Regions from separate parts of the Cytobacillus sp. Bac17 genome, predicted to be linked through region 3. Evidence: riboswitches for the same ligand, from Rfam matches in the RefSeq annotation. Region 3 holds a riboswitch; each other region holds the start of a gene.
What was found. A riboswitch is a leader RNA that binds a small molecule or an ion and turns the genes downstream of it on or off. The one in region 3 is predicted to bind cobalamin.
Positions count from the first base shown of each region.

Region 1: it holds a riboswitch for cobalamin, as region 3 does, so the genes downstream of both, NR125_RS10900 (ribonucleoside-diphosphate reductase subunit alpha) here and NR125_RS21135 (ABC transporter substrate-binding protein) in region 3, are expected to answer to the same signal.
Region 2: it holds a riboswitch for cobalamin, as region 3 does, so the genes downstream of both, cobJ (precorrin-3B C(17)-methyltransferase) here and NR125_RS21135 (ABC transporter substrate-binding protein) in region 3, are expected to answer to the same signal.

Region 1 covers NZ_JALJRC010000006.1:183,180-186,467, forward strand. Annotated here, with positions in the region: gene NR125_RS10900 (ribonucleoside-diphosphate reductase subunit alpha) at 1-1,569, opposite strand, end outside; cobalamin riboswitch at 1,704-1,897, opposite strand; gene NR125_RS10905 (hypothetical protein) at 2,026-2,154, opposite strand; gene NR125_RS10910 (heavy metal translocating P-type ATPase) at 2,330-3,288, opposite strand, start outside.
Region 2 covers NZ_JALJRC010000013.1:62,573-65,860, reverse strand. Annotated here, with positions in the region: gene NR125_RS16085 (MFS transporter) at 55-1,272, shown strand; cobalamin riboswitch at 1,464-1,641, shown strand; gene cobJ (precorrin-3B C(17)-methyltransferase) at 1,875-3,288, shown strand, end outside.
Region 3 covers NZ_JALJRC010000022.1:38,329-41,616, reverse strand. Annotated here, with positions in the region: gene NR125_RS21140 (hypothetical protein) at 288-1,064, shown strand; cobalamin riboswitch at 1,145-1,349, shown strand; gene NR125_RS21135 (ABC transporter substrate-binding protein) at 1,637-2,611, shown strand; gene NR125_RS21130 (FecCD family ABC transporter permease) at 2,577-3,288, shown strand, end outside.

The sequences.
Region 1 (3,288 bases), on a different contig from region 3:
AAAAGTCCCCAGTCCAATCGCACGGTACTTCTGGTTTGTGATCTGGCCCTGAGGCACCGGAATACTATTAATATCAATGACATTATCAAGCATTCGCACCTGAATTGGCACAAGCCTTTCAAGTACTCCCTCACTTATGGCCCTTGCAAGATTGATGGATGAAAGATTGCAGACAACGAAGTCTCCTGGATGTTTTTCGATAATAATTCTCCCATCCCTTGTATATTCTTCAACCCTCTTTGTAACACTTTGGTTTTGTACAATCTCAGTGCACAGGTTTGTACAATAAATCATTCCGCAATGTGAATTGGCATTTTTCCGATTTACTTCATCCCGGTAAAACATAAATGGTGTCCCTGTTTCAAGCTGGCTTCTCATGATGGATTTCATTATATCGATGGCAGGCACTTTTTCCCTTGATAGATTCGGGTTATCTATACACTCTTTATATTTCTGGCGGAATGAACCTTCGCCTTCACCTTCATCATAAAAATCCTCCAGTGAAAAGCCCATTACCTTGCGGACTTCATGGGGATCAAATAAATACCAATATCCCCGGCTTTCCACTTTTTCCATAAACAAATCCGGAATGCAGACACCTGTGAATAAATCATGTGTCCGCTGCCGTTCATCTCCATTATTAAGCTTTGCATCAAGAAACGAGAAGATATCTTTATGCCAGACATCCAGATAGACGCTTATAGCACCCTGCCTCTGTCCAAGCTGATCAACACTGACTGCTGTGTTATTCAGCTGCTTCATCCAGGGAATCACACCTGAAGATGCACCCTTAAATCCTTTAATATCACTTCCTCTGCTGCGGATCTTCCCTAAATATACTCCGATTCCCCCGCCATTTTTAGACAGTGATGCAATATCGGTATTGCTGTCATATATAGAATCAAGACTGTCATCAACGGTCTCAATGAAACAGCTTGAAAGCTGTCCCCAGTTTTTCCCTGCATTAGCGAGTGTTGGCGTGGCAACAGTCATATACAAACCACTCATTGCCCAGTAAGCTTCTTTAATGAGTTCAAGCCGCTTACCCTTCGGCTCCCTTTTCATCAGCACCATGCTGATGATCATGAACCGTTCCTGTGGAAGCTCATAAAGATTTTTCTGTTTGTCCCTGGCAAGATATCGGTCAGCCAGCATTTTCAACCCCAAATATGTAAATAAGCGGTCATTTTCTTTCTTTATGAATTGGGCAAGTTCATTTATCTCATCCTTTGAATACACATCTAATAAATCCTGGTCATAAATTCCTAAAGCCGTCAGCCGTTCAATTAACGTATAAAAATGTTTGTAGCAATCATCCGGCTGGCATTCTCTATTTTTTCCTGACTCAGTATAGAGCTTCTTAAGAAGCAGACGTGACGCGGCAAAAGTCCAATTAGGCTCATCAATACTGATAAAAGATAAACAATCCAGTATAAACTGGTCATACATTGCTTCCGCTCCCAGCTGGCTCATTTCTTCATACCTTTTTAATAGGTGCTCTATGCCGAGCTGTGGAAATTCTGTCTTAAGTTCTTCTAAAATTTCTATCGGTTGTATGGTTTGGACCATCTTACTTCCTCCTAAAGGCAAAATAAAAATCCGCCCGGAAAATGAGCGGATCAAACGATAGTATAATAGCTGGAAGCAGATGAATAAACGGCCATTACGCGATCGTTTCATCATCTCAATCCCCGAAGATATGAAACTTTCGATCGCCCTGGCAGGTCTCCTGGCTTGTGCTTCACTCTACTTAAAGCCCTTCCCATACAAACGCCATAAAGCGTTTTGTACAGTGGCATGCTCTTTTCGTCTGCACTTACAGTTGCGGGGACAGCTTCGGTTTTACACCGAATTCCCTATTAAGTCCTCATAGGACACCAATCACGATCTATATGTAGTTTTTATTCTTTTTAATATATACTATATATTGTAGATGATTCTATCATATAGAGAAATAGATTACAAATTTTTAATCGTTAATGGACGAAAAAGAACAGGGGGGATATTCCCTCTGTTCTTTATTTCTCACTCATGATTTTCCATTTCAATATCATGAGATACCGGCTCAGGGGTAGCCCAAAATGAATCATATACAGCATACCCTGCCATTACAAGAACGAGATACGCAATCGCTGCACCTGCCCATTTTTTCATTTTATCTGCTCCTTTTAATTAAACGTTTTTTCATTTATCGCAGTCTAACGGACAGTATGACCCCACTACAGGGCTCAGAGGAGTCCATGGAGGATGAGTGGGTCAACTGCCCATTGAGGCCCGATTTGTTCAACTAACAATCAGCAGAGAAAAAGAATTCCCGCTGATTGAAGTTTCACTTTATTTTTACTCTTTGTAAACGAAGTGCGTTTAAAACGACAGATACGGAGCTGAACGCCATTGCGGCGCCGGCAAGCCAAGGTGCAAGGAACCCTATTGCAGCTACTGGGATGCCAAGGGTATTGTATGCAAATGCCCAGAAAAGATTTTGTTTTATATTCCTAATGGTTTTTTTGCTCATTAGGATGGCGTCTGCAATACTATTTAAATCACCTCTCATTAGCGTAATATCAGCTGCTTCCATCGCAACGTCTGTACCGGTTCCGATCGCCATACCAATATCAGCTACAGCAAGTGCAGGTGCATCGTTTATGCCATCGCCGACCATAGCTACTATTTTTCCCTGGTTCTGAAGTTTTTTTACTTCTTCTGCCTTGCCTTCAGGTAGAACCTCTGCAATTGCAGAGTCTATGCCCACTTCATCAGCTATTGCCTGAGCCGTACGTTTGTTATCTCCCGTAATCATAATGACTTCAATGCCCAGTTTCCTTAAGCGTTTGATTGCATCTCTGGATGTTTCCTTTATTGTATCCGCAACTGCCACGATACCTGCATATTTGCCATCAACCGCGACAAGCATTGCCGTTTTTCCAGTTTCCTCCAGTGTTTCCATATCAAGTTTGGCTGACTGGACATTAACGTCGTATTTGTCCATTAATCTTCTTGTACCTATCAGGAGATCTTTTCCATCCACTCTCGCTTTTATTCCATACCCCGGAATAGCTTCAAATTCAACTGGATTAAATAGCATGATTCCTTTATCCTTTATTCCCTTTACTATCGCTTCAGCCAATGGATGCTCAGACTGTTTCTCCGCTGACCCTACAAGCTGGAGAAATGTTTTTTCTTCAACATTGTGTTCTATAATCACATCTGTTAATACCGGTTTGCCATGTGTAACTGTTCCAGTTTTATCAAGAACGACTGCAGTGATTTCATGCGTGAGCTCCAAGT
Region 2 (3,288 bases), on a different contig from region 3:
TTTCAGATTTTCAATATAGCTCCAATACTATGCTTTATTTGAAAGAGGGATATTATGATTCCAGGTTCATGGAGAGCGTTAGGATGGATTGGATTAGCTGAATTATGCGCATTAAGCTTGTGGTTTAGTGCTTCTGTTATAGCCCCTGAACTGATTCAAGTATGGAATCTTAGCTCCAGCTCAGAAGCATGGCTGTCTGCTTCTGTCCCAATTGGCTTTGTAATGGGTGCATTAGTTAGTTCATATTTTGGGATAGCAGATCGTTTTAATCCCCGAAAGGTTCTTGCCGTTTCAGCGTTTCTGGGTGCGCTATTGAATGCCTTGCTTTTATTGGCAGATCAGGCTTTTTTCGGTATTCTGCTTAGGATATTAACCGGTGTATCACTCGCTGGTGTATACCCGACAGCTGTTAAAATTTTATCTCAATGGTTTCCGAAAAAACGCGGGCTTGCAGTTGGTATATTAATAGCCGCCTTAACTCTAGGGTCCTCTTTGCCACATTTTATTGTTATATTCTCTTCTTCTTTAAATTGGCAATTAGTGATTATTTGCAGTTCAATATTGGCTCTCCTGGCAGCTGTAATTGTCAATTGGGTTTTAACAGATGCTCCAGTAACAACGAAAAAATTACCTTTCTCTTTTAAATTAATAAAAAAGGTAGTTTCGAATAAACCAGTAATGCTTGCGAACTACGGTTATTTTGGGCATATGTGGGAATTGTATGCGATGTGGACTTGGATTCCCATCTTTTTGACTGCTAGTTTTACAAGCTATTCTCCAGGGATTCCTCCCTGGTTCATTGCATTGTCCTCTTTTATTATTATCGGAATTGCAGGGGGGATTGGCTGTGTAGCAGGCGGGCTAGTCTCAGATAAAATTGGAAGAGCAAATCTAACGATTATTTCTATGTGTATCAGTGCCATTTGCTGTATCTTGATTGGCTTTACTTTTGGTCAATATATTTGGTTAACTCTACTCCTTTCTATCATTTGGGGAATGTCTGTCATCGCAGATTCTGCCCAGTTTTCTGCCGCAGTTTCAGAAGTTGCAGAAGTTGAGTATGTAGGAACAGCCCTGACTTTTCAAATGTGCATTGGTTTCCTGATCACTATATTTTCTATAAATTTAATCCCAATTATACAGAGGTTAGTTGGCTGGGAGTGGGTCTTTGCCTGTTTAGCGATTGGACCAATTATTGGCATGGTATCTATGGTCCAGTATAAACGGCATGATTTTAATAATGTCAAAGGGACAATCGGTCATTTTAAATAAATTAAACAACATCTATTTGGTCTAACTTTGTGAATTATATCCCAGCAAAAATTAACTCCTGAATAGCAGAAATAAGGTCTTTTTACCAAATCCTATTTCAAAAAGTCAAAGGCATTAACATAGCATTTAAAAAATTAAGAAAAAAATAATATGTCAAAATTGGTCATTATATGTTATATTAGTAAAAAATTAATATATCAATTTGAATAAGTGCTCACTTTGGTGAGGTAAAAGGGAAACCAGTGAAAGTCTGGTACAGCCCCCGCTACTGTAAAAGCTGATGAAATTACAATGCCACTGAGAAATCGGGAAGGTGTAAGAGTAAGAAGAAGCTTAAGTCAGGAAACCTGCTTATTTAAACGACACTTGCTTTTCGGAGGGAGAAGTATAGGCGGGACAATTATGATCAATTGTTTTTGAGTTTCAGTATGCTAATTTTTATACTGTCATTTCATATGCCTGTATTCCTTTGAAAAGGAGTGCAGGCATTTTTTATTTGGCAAGAAGCAATGAATTTTGAGAATTGTCCGGCGCAGGGCGCCTGCTAAGAGCAGCACGGCAGCAGGCAAGGCGCATGTGCTTTTCTTAATTGGAGGTTACCTATGAAGAAGGGAAAAATCTTTGTTGTCGGCTTCGGTCCGGGCGATCGTGAGCATATAACCAAACGGGCTGTGGATGCGCTGCAGCAGAGTGATTGCATTATTGGCTACAAAACTTACGTAGATCTGATCATGCCATTCGTTACAGCAAGTTCCATTGTGAGCACGGGGATGACTGAGGAGGTATCCCGTGCGCAGGATGCAGTGAAAAGAGCGGAAGCCGGCCATATTGTTTCCGTGATATCGAGCGGTGACTCGGGTGTATACGGCATGGCTGGCTTAGTGTATGAAGTGCTGATCGAAATGGGCTGGACGGAAGAAGAAGGAATCGAAGTGGAAATTGTTCCGGGCATCTCTGCGATTAATTCATGTGCGAGTTTACTGGGGGCACCTGTCATGCATGACTCCTGCACCATCAGTCTGAGTGATCATTTAACACCCTGGACTGTGATCGAAAAGCGCATTGAAGCAGCCGGGATGGCGGATTTTGTCATCGCATTATATAACCCGAAAAGCGGCAGAAGGACACGGCAGATTGTCGAGGCACAAAGGATCCTATTAAAATATCGTTCTCCTGATACACCAGTGGGTCTTGTGAAAAGTGCTTACCGCGAGAATCAGAATGTCATTCTGACTACACTGGCGGAAATGCTTGATCACGATATAGGCATGCTGACAACGGTTGTGATCGGGAATTCCTCCACTTTCTTTTATGACAATAAAATCATTACGCCTCGCGGATATCAGAGAAAGTATACGCTCGGTGAAGAGAAGCAAAGCTTAAAGCCGCATCAGCGTTTAAAAAAGGAAGCGGAGCCATGGGCATTAAATCAGGAAACCGGGGAAGCACAGGCCGGCTACGAGCAGATCCAGAGAAGAAAACAAGAAGCCAGCTCAATGGATATGGCTTTAAAGGCTTTATCGATGGCAACGAAATCGGGGATTGACCAAACACATTTGGTGCAGCAGCCAATCGAAGATATTTTTGAATTTGCAGTAACGCCTGGGGTTGCCAATAAATTTATTACACCAGACCAAATGCGCGTATTGGCAGAAGCTGTTGGCGAGAAAGGCACCATGGAATATACACCGGATCACCGATTTTTAATCAAGATTCCAACTGGACGGCCTCAGTCGATTGTGGAAAAACTCGAACAAAATCAACTGACAGTCATGCCAGTGGGCGATGTTCTAAATGTAAAAGCCTGCGATTTTTGCTACGGGGAGAAAGCAGAATCCATTCCATATGCAGAGAAAATTGCAGCTGAACTGGGGGGGTTAAAGCTTCCAAAGGAACTGCATATTGGTTTTAACGGCTGCGGTATGGCCTGTTATCGGGCCGTATTTGATGATATCGGCATAGTTTACCGCAAGAAGAAGTTTGATCTATTTATCGGGGCAAAGCCGGTTGGCCGTA
Region 3 (3,288 bases):
AATACATTTTTCTCTGCATGTAGTTAGACGAATGAATCAGCATGATGGTTTCCTGTATTTCCAAAAAACCGGGCAGGCTGCAATTTAAAATTTTTTCTCATCGGCAAAGATATTTTCAGTTATTTTTGCTACAATAAGAGAATAAAATACTGGATGTTTAACAGGCAGTTTCAAAAAGAAGCTGTCTTTTTACTAATTTGTGAAGGCGCTTGCGCTATTCTTATCTGTCTAGCTCAGTGCTTTTCTTTGAAAACACCACTTTGGGTAACGGTTCGGAGGTTTCGTCATTGAAAAGAAGGAATCATGCTATTCGTGATCTCATCTACATCCATCTTAATGAACAGGATCAGTATGTGATGACTTATGGAATTGAGTTTGCAGAGTTTGCCCAAACTCATTCCGATTCTATTAACAATCTGCTGTTGTTAAAGCATCGTTTTGAACATGGGGACTTTAATACCCACACGATGTTCGATTATGTGTCAAGGGACAAGCTGGGCAGGCTGGTTGAGGATGATGTATATGGCTATGGCGATTTTTGCTGGATTGATTTCGAGGAAGAGGAAGCGGTGAATGAGCTTCCCGGCCAGACAATTGCTGAGCTTCTTTATCTCGGCCATGTCAAGGAACATCTTAAGCCGCCTTTTTACAATTATCTGAGCAATCGCTATGTGTACCTGGCCCATGATGATGGCTGGTTTAACCGTACATATTATCGCGATCTGAACGATTTTTACCGCATGCTTGGGGAAGTAATCCCCGGTAAAATGGGACAGATGAAAGTCGAAAAAACGCTCCTTGGCATAAAAAAGAAAAAGACGTATCCTCCTATCACCAGAGATGTCCTGCTTTCCTTAAAGTCTCTTATGAAAGAGGGAGCGGTACTTTCCATTAAGGATATCGAACAGAATCGGGTCCGGATAGAAATTCCTATTTGGATTATTGGCGACTTTGCGAATATGGATGATATGTATGACGAGTATGAGGCCATTGTGAAAGAGCCATGTGAGGCGAAGATTGTGTTTGATAAGAAAACAAGGGAATGGAAAATATACTCGCGCTAGAATTCTGAACTTTTTTACAACATTCAGCAAAATTCTCTTACTTTTTCTGCGTGATGGTGTATAATCGGAGATAGAAAATTTTATATCAGCATAGAACAGGTGTCTTCTCAAAAGGGTTTTAAAACAGGCTCTTTTGAAGACTTAATAGGGAAGCTGGTGAAATTCCAGCGCGGTCCCGCCACTGTAAATGGAAGCTGTCTGTAAATCCACTGTACAGGAATGTATGGGAAGGAGCAGAACGCATTGACCATGAGCCAGGAGACCTGCCTGATTCTTAAGCACCCATAAACCTACGAGGATAGGGAGGTGTTTGGTCCGGCCATCCTTTCTGCACTAATTGATAAATGACCATGCCAACATCTCCTCGCCGTCCGAGGGGATGTTTTTTATTTGGTTGTTTCTAAAAGTCTATGGGTGGCTAACTTAGTTTCTGCCACTGAGTTGATTGCAGCGGAAATCAACGCGCTAGGTTTGTAAGCTAAAAAATATTATGAGAACCAGCCTTTTATTTTTTTAAGATGGTGTTAGACACCACCCGAATTTTGTCGAAAGTTCTAGGAGGATTGCTGAGTATGAGAAAGTTTTATGCATTTTTATTAACGATGCTTCTGGCTGCAGGAGTGCTAGCAGGCTGCGGCGAGAGTGCTGAACAGCCTAAAGAAGAGAAAAAGGTTGAGGAAGGGCAGAATACTGGCGGGGAAGAGGCTGCTTTTCCTGTTACGATAAAGGATGCTCTTGATAATGAAATCGTCATCGAATCCAAGCCCGAAAGAATCGTTTCCATGATTCCAAGCAACACCGAAATTGTTTTTGAATTGGGGCTTGGCGAAGAAGTTGTCGGAGTCTCCGATTTTGATAACTACCCGCCCGAAGCCACAGAAAAAGAAAAGATTGGCGGCATGGAATTTAATGTCGAGAAAATTATTTCTTTAAAACCGGATCTTGTCCTTGCTCACGCGTCAAGCGCACATAATTCCGAAGCTGGCCTTCAGCAATTAAGGGATGCAGGTGTGACCGTCCTTGTTGTCAATGATGCAAAGAGCTTTGATCAGGTTTTTGAATCCATTGAAATGGTTGGAACCGCAGCGGGAGAGAAGGATAAAGCAGAGCAGCTTGTTTCAGATATGAAGAGCAAGCTCGAGGAAATCAAAACAAAAGCTCAGGGCATAAAAGAAGAAGACCGCAAATCGGTTTTCGTGGAAGTTTCACCTGCTCCTGAAATCTATACAGCAGGTACAAAAACATTTATGGATGAAATGCTAAGTGCCATCAATGCAGAAAATATCATTTCCGAAGAAGGATGGCCGAAAATGGATCCGGAAGCGATTATCGAACGGAATCCGGATGTAATCATCACAACTCATGGCTATTACACTGAGGATGCTGCTGGCAATGTAATGAAAAGGGATGGCTGGCAGGATATAACCGCAGTAAAAAATAAGCATGTTGCCGATGTTGATTCCGATATGGTAACCCGCTCTGGCCCTCGTATTATTGAAGGAGTCGAGGAACTTGCAAAAGCAGTATATCCGGACGTATTTAAATAATAAATTTTTAGCTTATCTAACAGCAGCGGCTTTCCTGCTTTTAGCCATGCTGATGGGGATTTCAATTGGAACAGTGTCTGTTCACCCCATGACGATTATCAGAGTAATAAGCGCTGAGCTATTTCCTTTTATTTCATTGGGAAACACGGATGCTATGCATTCAAATATCATTATGAATATTCGCCTGCCGCGCGTTTTGCTGGCTGGCTTAGTAGGGGCGTCTCTTGCAATTGCGGGAGCCGCCTTTCAAGGTTTATTAAGAAATCCGCTGGCAGATCCATATACAATTGGGGTTTCATCCGGGGCTTCACTAGGTGCTGTTTTAACATTATTCTTAGGATTATCCATTCCGTTTGCAGGAATGTTTACGCTGCCGTTATTCAGCATTTTATTTTCCTTTTTAACCATTTTTGCCGTTTTGCTGTTTGCCAGAAAAATTGAAAGATCCATGAAAGTGGAAACGATTATTTTAACAGGCATTATCTTCAGTTCTTTTCTTGGCGCTCTGATTTCTCTGATGATTGCCCTGACTGGAGAGGAGCTTAGACAGATTATTGGCTGGCTTCTTGGCAGTGTATCCATGAGAGGGTGGGCGTATATTAAAATTATCATTCCGTTTTTTGTACTGGGTGCCATCCTTCTTTTAGTGAACAGCAAAGAGCTTAATGCCATGAGCT